DNA from 2 places in the Streptomyces albidicamelliae genome. Region 2 is predicted to be linked to the other one. Evidence: riboswitches for the same ligand, from Rfam matches in the RefSeq annotation. Region 2 holds a riboswitch; the other holds the start of a gene.

Region 1 (7,540 bases), 4.3 Mb from region 2:
TGCCGGGAACCGGGCCGCTGCCGGGCGACGGACCGGAGGCGGGAGGAGCGCCGGATGCTTGACCTGGCCGGGCAGCTGGACCAGTGGATCGAGGAGGGCCGGGAGTTCGCCGTCGCCACCGTGGTGGCCGTCGGCGGCAGCGCCCCCCGCGGTCCCGGCGCCGCCCTCGCGGTCGACACCGCGGGCAGCGTCATCGGCTCCGTCTCCGGCGGCTGCGTGGAGGGCGCGGTGTACGAGCTGTGCCGACAGGCGCTCGACACCGGGCAGAGCCTCGTCGAACGCTTCGGCTACAGCGACGAGGACGCCTTCGTGGTGGGACTGACCTGCGGCGGGACGATCGAGGTGCTGATCACGCCGGTGAGCGCGCGGGCGCCGGCCCGGGCGGTCCTCGGGCCGGCCGTGTCCTCGGCCCTCCGGGGCGAACCGTCGGCCCTCGTCCGCGTCGCCCGCGGCCCCGCCCAACTCCTCGGCCGCGCGCTGCTGGTGCGTGCCGACGGCACGTACGAGGGCGGCCTCGGCGGCCATGCCGACCTGGACCGGAACGCCGCCGCCGAGGGGCGGGCCCTGCTGGACGCCGGCCGTACCGGCACGGTGGACGTGTCGGCGGACGGCTCGGGCTGCCCCGGCGGCCTCACCCTGCTGGTGGAGTCGAGCGTGCCGCCACCGCGGATGATCGTCTTCGGCGCGATCGACTTCGCCTCGGCGCTGGCTCGGGCCGGCAAGTTCCTCGGCTACCACGTCACCGTCTGCGACGCCCGCCCCGTCTTCGCCACCCGGGCCCGCTTCCCCGACGCCGACGAGGTCGTCGTCGACTGGCCGCACCGCTACCTGCGGCGCACCACGACCGACGCCCGCACGGTCCTGTGCGTACTCACCCACGACCCGAAGTTCGACGTACCGCTGCTCAGGACGGCACTCGCCCTGCCGGTGTCGTTCGTCGGGGCGATGGGCTCGCGCCGCACCCACGAGGACCGCGACCGGCGGCTGCGGGACGAAGGCGTCAGCGAGCGCGAACTGGCCCGGCTGCGGTCGCCGATCGGTCTCGACCTCGGCGCCCGCACCCCCGAGGAGACCGCCCTGTCGATCGCGGCGGAGATCGTCGCCGCCCGGCGGGGCGGCACGGGTGCTCCGCTGACCGGTTCGGGAACGCCGATCCACCGCGACCGGGAACCGGGTGGCGCCACGGCGGCGGCCTGATCCCCGCCCCGGTCGTCCGTCTCCTGGACGCGGTCGGTCAGTCGTGCGGGCACAGGACGAAGTCGGAGTGGGCGCGCCGGGACCCGTCGTCGCCGAGGTCGTCGAGCGCGTCCCGGATCCGGCGCAGGTGGGCGGGGGTCAGCTGGAGCGGGGGCTCGTCGGGCTGGTAGGTGGTGCGGACCGGGTAGTCCACGCCCGGCTCGGTCGTCATCTCGATGTGGCAGCCGAGCACGTGCGTGACCGGCCGGCGGTCCGCGAACTCGATCAGCCGGTCCATGCTGCGGGTGAAGGCGGGCACGTCCTGGATGTAGAGCCGGCCGGGGTAGACGGTGTCACCGGTGAGCAGCAGCCCGGTGGGCGGGTCGTAGTAGGTGACGGCCGCCTCGTGGTGGCCCGGGGTGGCCAGGCACTCCAGCACCCGGCCGCCGAGGTCGACCCGGGCGACGGCGTCGGGGTCCGCGTCGAACCCGAAGTACCGCCAGGCGACCGCGGGTTCGGCGCTCACCACCGTGGTGCGGGGGCGGTCCGCGAACTGGCCGTCGCCCGCGACGTGGTCACCGTGTCCGTGCGTGTGCAGCACAAGCAGCTCGTAACCGTCCCGGGGATGGCGGTCCAGCCAGTCCGCGAGCGTCGCGTCGACCACCCTGCGCAGCGGGAAGAACTCCGCGGACTCGGTGGCCCCGGTGTCGATCAGCACGGCCCGCTCCTCGCCGCACAGCAGGAACAGGAACGGCGCCTCGTAGTGCACCGCCTTGTTCTGCCGCAGCACGAAGGTGTGCTCGTCGTAGGCGTGGACCTGGATGTCGGGGTCGGTGTTGTGCTTGGCCGACGGCGAGCCGTGGATCCATCGCACCTCCAGCGGGCGGGCCCGGGGCGGGGTGCCGCCGAAGTCGATCGGGTGCGTGCCGGTGTCCACGATGCCTCCGCGCGTGCGTCGTCTTGGCGGACCGGGTACGGCGCACATCTCGTCCGGGGCAGGCACGTCCGCGCCTCCGCCGGGACGCTACCACGCACCTGTTCGACGGGCCGGGGCCCCGGTGTCAGCCCGGTTCGCCGCTCCGGCCGGCGTCGGCCGGCGGCGGGGCCGCCCGGGACGGCTCGTCGGCGAGCAGGTACACGGAGAGCGCGGCCGTGTCGTCCGTGAGCCGGTTGTGGCTGTAGGCCCGCAGATCGTCGTGGAGGTTCTCCAGCAGTTCCCGGGGCGGCAACGGACCCCAGGACCGCAGCCGCTGGAGCAGCGGATAGAAGGTGCCGGCCGGGTCGCGGGTCTCGGTGATGCCGTCCGTGTACAGCAGGAGCTGGTCGCCGGGTCCGAAGTCGTACTCGTCGACGGTGTAGGTGTCCCCGACGAGCATGCCGAGGTTCAGCGGCGGAGCCGACCGCCCGCGGTCCAGCTCGCGCACCTCGCCGGGACGGATGAGGACCGGTGGAGGGTGGCCGCAGTTGACGACCCGTACGACGTTCCCACCCGGGGGGATCTCGGCGAAGACCGCGGTGACGAACCGCTCCGCCAGTTCACTGCCCCCGAGCTGCGTGGCCCGGCGGCTCATGCTCGTCTCCACGCGGTCCGCCAGCGCCGGGAGATCGGGTTCGTCGTGCGCCGCCTCGCGGAAGGCGCCGAGCAGCGCGGCGGCGGTCTCCACCGCGGGCAGGCCCTTGCCGCGTACGTCCCCGATGAGCAACCGGACGCCGTACGCCGTGGGGACGGCCTCGTAGAGGTCGCCACCGATGCGTGCCTCCGCGTCGGCGGACAGGTAGAGGCTGTCCAGGCGCAGGCCGCCGATCCGGTGCGGCACCGGTTTGAGCAGGACGCGCTGGGCGATGTCGGCCACGAACCGGACGTCCGCGAGCGTGCGCTCACGATGGGTGCGGTGGGCGGCCAGGACCGTGCCGAGCGCCCCCACCAGGGCCGTGCACACGTAGGAGGCCACGTAGTGGCGGTCCCACAGATAGCCGACGGCCCGGCCCGCGCAGCACGGGGTGCCCGCGAGGACACCTTCGAAGACGATCGCGAACACCGTCGTGGCGGCCACCACCGCCGGCCCGTGGGCGAAGGCCGCCACCAGGGGCAGCGCGACCAGCACGAAACTCACCGGCCAGTCCACCGGCGTCATGGGTTCCAGCACCAGCAGACCCGCGACGTACAGCACCGGGAGCCAGCGCATCCACACCGGTGGCGCGGGCAACCCGGTCCGGGCGGCCGAGACGGCCTGCGGGTCCTGGCGGCCCCGTCCGAGCCTCACCCGTCGCTCCCGCGCGCGGGCGCCGCGGCCTGCGCGTGAACGGCGAGAGCGGTGCGGGTGGCACGGCGCGGGGGAGTACGACCCGCCCGTCGGTTCGGCTTACGCGGCCTTCGCACCCCGGTCTCCCGTCACCCGGCCCCGACAAGAACCACCAGCCTGCTGCGCCGAACCGCGGCACACCGTGATTGCTCCACCAGGCGGCATGTTCCGACGGCCGCACGGTTCACGACCGCACGGTTCACGCCGGGCCGTGGCCCGGCGTGAACCGTGCGAACTCGTGTCATCGGGCCGCGGCATGATGCCCCGACCGTCCCGTGCGGTGGCTGTGCCGGTTGTTCCTCTCCACCGCCTAGCCCAGCACGATCACCACGACACCGCCGCCGCCGACGAACCCGTTGCCGCCGATGAAGCCGTTGCGGTAGAAGTCGCCCCGGTTTCCGTAGCCGTTGCAGTAGCCGTTCCACCAGCCGCCGGAGCAGCCACCGTAGGTCGATGCGTGGTCCGGAGTGGCCGCGGAGGCCGAGCCCGCTGCTCCGACGGCAGCGCCACCGGCCATGAGAACGCCGATCGCGGTCAGCGCGCTCAGGCGCCTCGCTCGCTGTCCTTTCATGGGCCTGCCTTCCTTCTTTCCACCTCTTGTGGGGGTTTCCGGGACGAGGGGGAAGGTGCCGTGGCCGCGATGGGGAAGGTAGGACGCGGCCACGGACGGAACCGCGCGGGGACGAGAAGCACGACATGCGACGTGGGCTGTCGGCCCCGATGACAGGGCTCTCGCCCGCGGGGGCGGGCGTACCCCCCGGGAACGCGGCCCTTCCCCTTCACGCTAACCGCCCTTCGCCCGGCCTGCATGTCACAGCGGAGCGGGAGCCGGTGGCCCGCGGGCACGGGCACCGGGCCGGGGCGCGGACGCCCGGCATCTACGCTGGTCCCGTGCCGTCCTTGCGTCTTCACCGCGTAGCCGTCGTCGTCCTCGAAGGCGCCAAGCCGCTCGATGTGGGCATCCCGGCACAGGTGTTCACGACCCGCGCGAGCATGCCCTACGAGGTCCGGGTGTGCGGTGCGGCGCCCGGACCGGTCGCCGGCGGCGACGGACTGTCGTACCACGTGGCCCACGGCCTCGAAGCCCTCGCCTGGGCCGACATCGTCTTCATCCCCGGCTACCGGTTCCCGGACCGCGACGACCCGCCGGGCGCCGTCGTGGACGCGCTGATCGACGCCCACGCCCGGGGGACGCGGCTCGCGGCCATCTCGACGGGCGCCTTCGCGCTCGCCGCGACCGGGCTGCTGGACGGCAAGCGCGCCACGACGCACTGGCACTACACGCGCGCCTTCGCCGCGAAACACCCCCTGGTGAAGGTCGACGAGAACGTGCTCTTCGTCGACGAGGGAAGCGTCCTGACATCGGCCGGCGCGGCCTCGGGCATCGACCTGTGCCTGCACATCCTGCGCGGCGACCTCGGCGTGGCCGCGTCGAACCACGCGGCCCGCCGGCTGGTCGCGGCGCCCTACCGCAGCGGCGGCCAGGCCCAGTACGTGCCGCGCAGCGTGCCCGAACCGCTCGGCGAACGCTTCGCCGCCACCCGCGAGTGGGCGCTGCACCGGCTCGACGAGCCGCTCAACCTGGACGTGCTCGCACAGCACGCGGCGGTCTCGCCCCGCACCTTCTCCCGCCGCTTCGCCGAGGACACCGGCTACACGCCGATGCAGTGGGTCATGCGGGCCCGTATCGACATGGCCCGTGAGCTGTTGGAACGCTCCGAACGCAGCGTCGAGCAGATCGCCAACGACGTCGGCCTGGGCACCGGGGCGAACCTGCGCGCCCACTTTCAGCGCATCCTCGGCACCACCCCGAGCGAGTACCGGCGCACCTTCACCCGGGGCGAATAGCGGGGCCCGGCAGGCACCCCCACGGCCCCTGGCCCGCCCTGGCGCGATCCTTGCGAACCATGGCGCTCACGCCACGGCCGACGGACCCCGTCCGGACGCGAGGCTGGTCCCGGACGAAGGGACACCACACATGACTCGCATCGCCGTCAACGGATTCGGCCGCATCGGACGCAACGTGCTGCGCGCACTGCTGGAACGCTCCAGCGACCTGGAGATCGTCGCCGTGAACGACCTCACGGAGCCCGCCACCCTCGCCCGGCTGCTCGCCTACGACACCACGGCCGGCCGGCTCGGCCGCCCGGTGACCGTCGACGGCGACACCCTGGTCGTGGACGGCCGCCGCATCCGCGTGCTCGCCGAACGCGACCCGGCGCAGCTGCCCTGGGCCGAGCTCGGCGTCGACATCGTGCTGGAGGCGACCGGCCGCTTCACCTCCGCCAAGGCCGCCCGGGCCCACCTCGACGCGGGCGCGCGCAAGGTCCTCGTCAGCGCGCCCTCGGACGGCGCCGACGTGACCATCGCCTACGGTGTGAACACCGACGCCTACGACCCGGCCCTGCACACGATCGTCTCGAACGCCTCCTGCACGACCAACGCGCTCGCGCCGCTGGCCTCCGTGCTCGACGACCTCGCCGGGATCGAGCACGGTTTCATGACCACGGTGCACGCCTACACCCAGGAGCAGAACCTCCAGGACGGCCCGCACCGCGACGCCCGCCGCGCCCGTGCCGCCGCCGTCAACATCGTGCCGACCACCACGGGCGCCGCCAAGGCGATCGGCCTGGTCCTGCCGAACCTCGACGGCAAGCTGTCCGGCGACTCCATCCGCGTGCCGGTCCCGGTCGGCTCGATCGTCGAGCTGAACACCACCGTCAGTCGCGACGTGTCCCGCGACGAGGTGCTGGCGGCCTACCGCGGCGCCGCGGAGGGCAGGCTCGCGGGTGTCCTGGAGTACTCCGAGGACCCGCTGGTGTCCGCCGACATCACGGGCAACCCCGCCTCCTCCATCTTCGACTCGGCCCTCACCCGCGTGGACGGCCGGCACATCAAGGTGGTCGCCTGGTACGACAACGAGTGGGGCTTCTCCCACCGTGTGATCGACACGCTCGGTCTCCTCGCCGGCGCCTGAACCACCCGCGGCCGCACCGGGCCGCACCACGGGGACAGGAGCACCACCGCGCACCCCGCGCCGGTGGTGCTCCGGCCTTTTCGCGCCAATCCCGCCCGCTCCCGAACTTTTCCCCCGCTTCCGGCATCACACCAGGGTGAAGGAGAACCCGAGAACGGAATCGAAGGGAGAACGCTCGCCATGACCCAGCACCAGAGCCTCACGCCCCGGACCACCGCGGCCGACCGCCCCGGGCGCCGCCGGAGCCTCGTACACGCGGCGCTCGCGGTGACCACCGCCGCCGGACTGGGCATCACCGCCGCCGGTGTCGCGGGGGCGACCGGGACGGGCGCGGCGGCCACGACGCCCACCTGTTCCGTGTCCGGCCTGAGCGCCTCGTTCGGACAGCAGCTGGCCGGCGGCATGAACCATCAGGGCGTGGTCCTGAAGCTCAAGAACGTCGGCGCCCGCACCTGCCTGCTGCGCGGCTACCCGGGTCTCGGCCTGGAGAACGGCACCCACCGGACGCTTCACTCGACCACCCACTGGGGCGACACCTGGTACGCCAAGAGCCCCGCCAAGTCCACGCTGTCCCTCGCCCCGGGCCGGAGCGCCGAGGCGGTCGTCGCCTGGACGCACGCCAACACCGGCACGTCCGACGCGGTGCACGCCGCCTACCTCCAGGTCACCCCGCCGGCCGCGACCAGCTACAAGACGCTGAAGTTCCCGCAGTGGGTGGACCACGGCGATCTGCACGTCACGGCCCTGGCGGACCGGATACCCGTCAACGGCTAGAGATCCGGAGCAGGCCTCGTCGTGGGGCACGACGGTCAGACGGTGTCGGAACCCTTCGGCGTCGCGTCCAGACCGTCGGCCGCCGGCGCCGGCCCGTCGGCCACCGGCTGGGGCCGGGCGGGAGGGGTCCCGCCGGTGCGCGGGCCGCCTTCGGGCAGACGCCGTACGGCCTCGCGGGCCCAGGACGGACTGTGCCGACGCAGATAGGTGCGGGCGCGTGCCCGGCTCCGGGCCATGAGCAGCAGCGCCTCGGCGGCGGCCGGGGTGGGGTCGGACAGGTCGTCGGTGACGGCCACTTCGAGCCCCCCGT
Region 2 (7,540 bases):
CCCGGTCCTCCAGCCGGAGGGCGAGACCCGCACCTGCGCCGAGCTGAGCCCCGCCGAGAAGAACGCGATCAGCCACCGCGGCAAGGCGTTCCGCGCCCTGGTACCGGCGGTCCGGGAACTGCTGGGCTGAGAATCACAGAGAGGGCCCGGCACCTTTGATTCAAAGGTGCCGGACCCTCTCCGCCTGTGCGCCCGGTCGGACTTGAACCGACAACATCAGGCTTCTAAGGCCTGCCTCTCTGCCAATTGGAGTACGAGCGCCCGTAGCCCCCCACTTTACTGGGCGAGAGTACGCCGTCGCGGGCCGCCTCGGCACCAGGTGGTCGTCGTCGCGTGGCAGTTGGGGCACAGCAGGCGAAGGTTGCCGCGACGGTCGTCGCTCCAGTCGCCGTTGATGTGGTCGACCCCCAGCGTCATCGGCCTTCGCCGCCACTCGGGCCCGAGGCCGCACTCGGCGCACGCCTCCGGCACCCCCACCTCGTGGAGTGCACGGCGGAGCAGACAGGTGCGCGTCCGACGCCGGCCCTCGTGCTGCACCAGGATGCCCTCCGGACGCCTGACCCGGTCCGGGCGCCGCCTGCCGCGCTGGTGGGCCTGTCCGAGGAAGTGCTCGGTGGAAAGGCGGTGCTCGGCGATCCATGTGCGGAGCAGGGCGCGTTGGGTGCCGTTGTCCGGGCGGCCGAGGCGGCGCAGGGTCTCGGCGACGGAGACCGACTCGGTGACGGCCCTGCACAACTCGTCGGGTCCGGGGCGGGCGCGCCCGCCGGATCGGGCGAAGTGCGAGATGTCGATCCCGAAGTGAGCGAATCGCCGCGCGAGGTAGCGACGCACCTTGCCGTAGGGACGCGTACCGAAGTACGCAACAACCTCGTCGAGGCTCGCGCACCGCTCGGCGGCTTCGGCCAGCCGTTCACGTGTGTACCGCACGCCACCGCTCATCGGGCGCCGCCTCGGGGCCTCTTGGCCCGACCGCGGTAATCGTCCGTGGTCGGATGGCAGTTGGGGCAGAGCAACCGAAGGCCGCCGATGCGGTTGTCACGCCAGTCGCCGTCGATGTGATCGACCTCCAGCGGGAGCGGACGCCCCCGCCAGACCGGCTCCGTGCCGCAGCCGGCGCAGCGCTCCTCGATGCCGAGTTCACACATCGCCCGCTCGAGTCGCCGACCGGGAACGCGCCGAGGCCGGTATACGTACTGGCCGCCATCGAGTGTCTCCCTGACGGGCAGGCGTTCCCGCCCGTACGGAGTAACGCACCGGTTATCGGACAGTCACGTCCGGAGGGACGGCGGACGGCCCGCGCCGGGGGGCCGGGGCGGGCCGTGGGGGGAAGCTGGGCCTCAGATGCCGAGGTCCTTGATGATCTTGGCTACGTGGCCCGTCGCGCGGACGTTGTAGAGGGCGCGTTCCACCTTGCCCTGCTCGTCGACGACGATCGTGGAGCGGATCACGCCCATGTAGGTCTTGCCGTAGTTCTTCTTCTCGCCGTAGGCGCCGTAGGCCTCGGTGGCCTTCTTGTCCGGGTCGGCGAGGAGGGTGACCTTCAGGGACTCCTTCTCACGGAATTTGGCCAGCTTCTCCGGGGCATCCGGAGAGATACCGATGACGTCGTAGCCGGCGCCCGCGAGGACGTCGAGGTTGTCGGTGAAGTCGCAGGCCTGCTTGGTGCAGCCGGGAGTGAGGGCGGCGGGGTAGAAGTAGACGATGACCTTGCGGCCCTTGTGGTCCGACAGGGAGACCTCGTTGCCGTCGGCGTCGGGGAGGGTGAAGGCGGGGGCCACGTCCCCCGGCTGGAGTCGCTCGCTCATCGGGCCAGCGTAACCGGGGGGCCTTGCGATGCGGCGCGGGGATGAGCTGACAGACTGTTCGGAACAGCATCAGAAGACTTCGGAGGCCGTACGGTGGCGGACACGTCGGACACGAGAACACCGGCGCAGATCGAGGCGGACATCAGGCGCCGCCGCGAAGTGCTGGCCGAGACGCTCGACGAGATCGGGATGCGGGTGCATCCGAAGACGATCGTCGGGGATGCCAGGGCCAAGGTCGCTGCCAACATCGATCACACGGTCGGGCGGGCCTATGTTCAGGTCAATCGGGTGGTGAGCGAGGTCAGGGCGCAGTTCGTCGACGAGGACGGGGCACCCAGACTGGAGCGGGTCGTGCCGGTGGCGCTGCTCGCGGTCGGCGTCGTGGGGCTGCTCACTCTGGGCGCCCGGCGGCGCAAGGGCTGACCCGGCCCGGTACGGACGTGTCGAAGGCAGGTAGGTTCGAGGCGTGAGCGCCAACAGAAACCAGCAGAGCACCCCCCACCACGACAAGCTGCCGATCCGGATGCTGCACGACCGGGTCCTGGTCAAGCAGGAGACCGGTGAGGGCGAGCGGCGGTCGGGCGGGGGCATCCTGATTCCCGCGACCGCGGCGGTCGGGCGGCGGCTGGCGTGGGCCGAGGTCGTCGCGGTCGGCCAGAACGTGCGCACCGTGGAGCCGGGTGACCGGGTCCTGTTCGACCCGGAGGACCGGGCCGAGGTGGAGGTGCGGGGCGTGGCGTACGTGCTCATGCGGGAGCGTGATCTGCACGCCGTCGCCGCGGACCGTTTCGAGGGGTCGGAGGACTCCACGGGGCTGTATCTCTGAGCCCCCTCGCTCCTCGATCCCCCTGTCCCACCTTTGATTCGACGGCGGAGGGGGCCGGTGACCATGGTCACCGGCCCCCTCCGCCGTTCTTTTGCTATGTTCGAAAGCGAGCCCGACGAGACGCGCCGTACCGGGTCGAAGGCAAAGACGACGCACCGGAGGAAGAGTCGTCGCCCGTCTCGGAGGTGCCTGTCATGGCCTGGGTTCTGCTTGTCGTCGCCGGTCTGCTGGAAGTCGGCTGGTCGGTCGGGATGAAGTACACCGACGGTTTCACCCGGCCGCTGCCCAGTGTGCTCACCGGTGCGGGGATCGTCGCGAGCATGGTGCTGCTGTCGTACGCCGCGAAGTCGCTGCCCATCGGTACCGCCTACGGCGTGTGGGTGGGTATCGGGGCGGCCGGGGCGGCGGTGCTCGGCATGGTGCTGCTGGGTGAGCCGGTCACCGCCGCCCGGGTGTTCTTCGTGTGTCTGCTGCTGGTCGCCGTGGTGGGGCTGAAGGCGACCGGCGGTCACTGACGTCTCAGCCGCTGCTCACAGGTGCCTCACGGCCGCCGGGCGGTCAGTGGCTGGCCGCCGGTGCCGGCGGTGGTGCCGCCGCCCGGGGTGCCGCCCCGTCGGTTCCGCCGCCGGGGTGCCGCCGCCGGTCGTGGTGCCTCCGCCGGTGGTGTCTCCGCCCGTGGTGTTGCCGCCGGTCGCCGTGTCCCCGCCGGTGGTGTCGCCGCCCGTGGTGGTGCCTCCGTCGGCCGTGGTGCCGCCGTCGGTGGTGGTGCCTCCGTCGGTGGTCGGGCCGCCGTCGGTGGGGGTGCCGGTGGTGCCGCCGTCGGTCGGGGTGGTGGTCGGCCCGCCGTCGTTCTGTCCGCCGTCGGTGGTGCCGCCGCCGTCCTGGCCGCCGGTGCCCGGCGTGGCGGAGCCGGTGGCGCTGGGCTCCTCGGTCCGGTCGGCGCCCGGCTCCAGCCGGAGGTCGAACTCGGCGGCCGGTTTGCCCTTCAGCGCCGCGCCCGTGTACTGGGCCCAGATCTGGGTGGGCGGGCCCCCGCCGTTCATGCGGGCCTGGCCGAGGGCGCCGTACAGCGGCCGGTGCTTGGCGGTCACCGGGTCCTGGCCCATGACGGAGACGACCGTGGCCAGGTCCGGGGTGTAGCCGGCGAACCAGGCGGCGGTGTCCTCCTCCGCGGTACCGGTCTTGCCGGCCGCCGGGCGGCCGGCGGCCTGGGCGGCGGTGGCGGTACCGCTGTCGACCACGCTCTGCAGGATGGAGGTGGTGGTGTCGGCGGCCTCGCGGCTCACGGCCTGCTCGACGGGCTCCTCGGGCAGCTTGACGACGTCGCTGCCGTCCTTGGTGATCTTCTCGATCATGGTGTACGTGCCGTGCTTGCCGTGGTTGGCGAGCGTCGCGTACGCCTCCGTCATGTCGAGGACGCTGGCGTTGGCGGTGCCGAGGGCGATGGACGGGTACGGCTGGAGGTCCGGGGTGCCGGCGGGGATGCCGAGGTCGACCGCGGTCTGCTTGACCTTGGCGGGGCCGACGTCGACGGCCATCTGGGCGTACACGGAGTTCACCGACAGGTCGGTGGCCTTGCGGACGGTGATGTCGCCGTACGACTTCTCGTCCTCGTTGGACGGGGCGTAGCCGCCGCCGGTCCAGCCCTCGACGGGGCGCCGGCTGGTGCCGTCGTAGACGGTGTTGGGGGTGATCGTGCGGCCGTCCTGGGTGGTGGAGCCGTTCTCCACCGCGGAGGTGAACACGAACGGCTTGAAGGTGGAGCCGACCTGGAAGTCGCCGCGGGTCGCGCCGTTGGTGTACTGCTTCACGTAGTCGATGCCGCCGTACATCGCGACGACCTTGCCGGTCCTGGGGTCGATGGAGGCGCCGCCGGCCCGGACGTAGCTGTCGACCTTGCGGTTCTTCTTGTCCAGCTTGGACATCAGCTGGTCGTCGACCGCCTTGACGAAGGCGTTCTGCTTCTTGCGCTGGATGGTGGTGGTGATGCGGTAGCCGCCGGCCTCGAGCTGGTCGGCGTCGATGATGTCGTTCTTGACCAGGTAGTGCTTGATCGCGTCGACGAGGTAGCCGCGCTGGCCGGACAGGCCGGTGGAGACGGTCTGCTCCTTGGGCATGGGGAACTTCAGGCCGGTGCGCTCGGACTCCTTGAGCCAGCCCTTCTTGACCATGCCGTCGAGGACGTAGTTCCAGCGGGCGACCGCCGCCCGCCTGTTCTCGGGGTGGGCGACGACGTCGTACTCGCTGGGCGCGTTGACGAGCGCGGCGAGGTAGGCGGCGCGGGCCGGGTCGAGGTCCTGGGCGTCCATGCCGTAGTAGGCCTGGGCGGCGGCCTGGATGCCGTAGGCGTTGCGGCCGAAGAAGCTGGTGTTCAGGTAGCCCTCGAGGATCTCGTCCTTGGACTTCTGGCGGTCCAGCTTGATCGAGATGAAGAACTCCTTGGCCTTGCGGGTGACCGTCTGTTCCTGGGCCAGGTAGTAGTTCTTCACGTACTGCTGGGTGATCGTGGAGCCGGACTGCTTGCCCTTGCCGGTCGCGGTGTTCCAGCCGGCGCGGAGCATCGCCTTGAGGTCGACGGCGGACTCGGTGTAGAAGTCGCGGTCCTCGGCGGCCAGGACGGCGTGCTGGGCGGGCTTGGAGATCTGGGCGAGGTCGACGTTCTCGCGGTTGACGTCGCCGTCGCGGGCGAGCTGGGAGCCGTCCGAGTAGAGGAAGACGTTGCTCTGCTTGGTCGCGAGGGCGTTGGCCGGCGGGATCTTGACGAGGGAGTAGCCGAGGAAGAACAGGCCGATGATCAGCAGGACGCCGATCACGAAGGTGCCGAGCACCATGCGCCAGGTGGGCAGGAGCCGCCGCCAGCCGGTGCGCTTGGGGCGCTTGCCCTTCTTGCCCTTGCCCGTGGGGGCGGGGCCGTCCGGCGTGGCGGCGCCGGCGGCGGTCTGCCGCGGGGTGTCGGCCTGCGTGGTCCGGAGGGCCGCGGTGGTGTCCGGGGCGCCGCGTCCGGCCGTGCCGGCGGCGCCCGCCGGGGAGCCCTGGGGGTACCGGCGGCGCGGGCCGCACGAGCGGCGCGGGCCGCACCCACGCCGCCGGCGGCCGCGGTTGCGGCGGCTCCGGCAGCGGCGGCTGTGGCCTCGCCCGCGCTACCGGCGGCCTTGCCGAGACCGGCCGCTCCCAGGGCACCCGCGCCGGCCGCGCCCGCGGCCTGGGCGGCACGGTTCGCGCCGCCCTGACGGGGCGCGGGCGGCTTGGGCGTACGGCCGGTGCTGTGCTGCGCGTCGGCGCCCCCTTGACGGGAGCGTCCGGCTCGCCCGCGCGCGGGGCGTTGACGCGGCGGAGGATCTGCGTGCTCTCGGGCGCCCGGTCCTCGCCGCCGCCCGGGGCTGCCGCGCCCGCCTTGCCGCTCGGCGCCGGCCGCGTGGAGCCGGACGGCGAGGACGACGTCTCGGGCCGGCGGGGCGGCGTGATCCGGCGGAGCACCTGCGTGCTGTCGGCCGACTGGGACGCCTCCGCGTCGACCGGGCCCTGCTGCTTGCCGACGGCGGGCCGCTTCGGGGCGGCGCCGGCGCCCTGCGCCCCGGTGGCACCGCCGGTGGCGCCTCCGCCCTCGGCCGGAGCCGCACCGGACGCCGGGCCCTTGCCCGTCGCCGAGCCGCCACGGGACGCGGAGGTACCACCGGAAGCGGCACTCCCCCGGGACACCTGGCCGCCGGACGCCCGGTCCGAGGCCGCTGCCGGGGACCCACCCCACGCCGGGCCCTTGTCCGTCGCCGAGCCGCCACGGGGCGCCGACGCCTCACCGGGGCCGCCGCTCCCGCGGGACGCCCCCGCGCCCGGAGCCGCCTGATCACCGGACGCCGGACCCGTCGCCGCACCGGACGCCGGGCCCTTGTCCGTCGCCGAGCCGCCACGGGGCGCGGAGGTTCCACCGGAAGCGGCGCTCCCGCGGGACGCCTGGCCGCCGGACGGCCGGTCCGGGGTCGCTGCCGGGGAGCCCGGCGCCGTGGAGCCGCCGGAGGCCGCCGCGCCGTTGGAACCCTCCCGGGAGGCCTCGCGGGCTCGGGCGACGGAGGTCGTCCGGTCCTGCGCCGTGCCGGAGCGCGGGCCGTCACCCGGACGGGTGCGCTCGGTGTCCCCCCCGCGGGTAGCGGCCCTGCTCGTCCCCTTCTCCCCTTCGGCGGCCTTGTCCTCACGGCCCCCCGGGCTTCCGGGCCCTTCAGCCGGCAGCGGCTTTTCCGGCGCCACGCCTTCGTTCGGCTGCTGCGGCTGCGGCTCGTCGCTCATCTCGTGCACGGACTCCTGTTTCGCGTCGTACGTTTCCCGTACGCCTCGTACGCCTTCTGCGCCCCCTGTTTGAAGACTCTCGCACCTGGCGTTCCGTTCCCGAATTCCGGCACGCTTCGGCCACGGAAATGCGTGGCCGTGCGTCGGGCCTCCGGACTAGGCTCCTGCGCTTCGGTGTCGAGGTGTCCAGGGAGGTCGACTGACGTGGGCGCTGGACGGTTGTACGGGGCCGTCGCGGCGGGGGGATTCAGACGGTACGCGACCTATCGGGCGGCCACTGCGGCAGGGGTGTTCACGAACACGGTCTTCGGGTTGATCCTCGTCTACACCTATCGCGCGCTGTGGGACGAGCGTCCGCACCTGGGGGGGTACGACCAGGCGCAGGCGGTGACCTACGTGTGGCTGGGACAGGCGCTGCTGTCGACCCTCGCGATCGGCGGCGGGGGCGTGGAGAGCGAGCTGATGGACCGCATCCGCACGGGGGACGTGGCGATCGATCTGTACCGGCCCGCCGATCTGCAGCTGTGGTGGCTGGCCGCCGATCTCGGGCGGTCGTTCTTCCAGCTGCTGGGGCGGGGGGCGGTGCCGTTCGTGTTCGGGGCGCTGTGCTTCCCGGTGTACCTGCCGT

The links. A riboswitch is a leader RNA that binds a small molecule or an ion and turns the genes downstream of it on or off. The one in region 2 is predicted to bind guanidine.
Region 1: it holds a riboswitch for guanidine, as region 2 does, so the genes downstream of both, N8I86_RS35060 (MBL fold metallo-hydrolase) here and N8I86_RS15805 (DMT family transporter) in region 2, are expected to answer to the same signal.

What each region holds. Positions count from the first base shown of each region.
Region 1 covers NZ_CP106795.1:7,767,695-7,775,234, forward strand. The annotation lists gene N8I86_RS35050 (xanthine dehydrogenase family protein molybdopterin-binding subunit) at 1-62, shown strand, start outside; gene N8I86_RS35055 (XdhC family protein) at 55-1,197, shown strand; gene N8I86_RS35060 (MBL fold metallo-hydrolase) at 1,235-2,113, opposite strand; guanidine-III (ykkC-III) riboswitch at 2,126-2,193, opposite strand; gene N8I86_RS35065 (PP2C family protein-serine/threonine phosphatase) at 2,238-3,440, opposite strand; gene N8I86_RS35070 (hypothetical protein) at 3,790-4,050, opposite strand; gene N8I86_RS35075 (GlxA family transcriptional regulator) at 4,371-5,327, shown strand; gene gap (type I glyceraldehyde-3-phosphate dehydrogenase) at 5,458-6,456, shown strand; gene N8I86_RS35085 (DUF4232 domain-containing protein) at 6,637-7,230, shown strand; gene N8I86_RS35090 (DUF3566 domain-containing protein) at 7,266-7,540, opposite strand, start outside.
Region 2 covers NZ_CP106795.1:3,423,962-3,431,501, forward strand. The annotation lists gene rdgB (RdgB/HAM1 family non-canonical purine NTP pyrophosphatase) at 1-130, shown strand, start outside; tRNA gene N8I86_RS15775 (tRNA-Leu) at 188-261, opposite strand; gene N8I86_RS15780 (HNH endonuclease) at 277-939, opposite strand; partial or broken gene N8I86_RS15785 (HNH endonuclease) at 936-1,214, opposite strand; gene bcp (thioredoxin-dependent thiol peroxidase) at 1,338-1,805, opposite strand; gene N8I86_RS15795 (DUF3618 domain-containing protein) at 1,899-2,228, shown strand; gene N8I86_RS15800 (GroES family chaperonin) at 2,329-2,631, shown strand; guanidine-III (ykkC-III) riboswitch at 2,720-2,788, shown strand; gene N8I86_RS15805 (DMT family transporter) at 2,826-3,146, shown strand; gene N8I86_RS15810 (transglycosylase domain-containing protein) at 3,162-5,462, opposite strand; gene N8I86_RS15815 (ABC transporter permease) at 7,117-7,540, shown strand, end outside.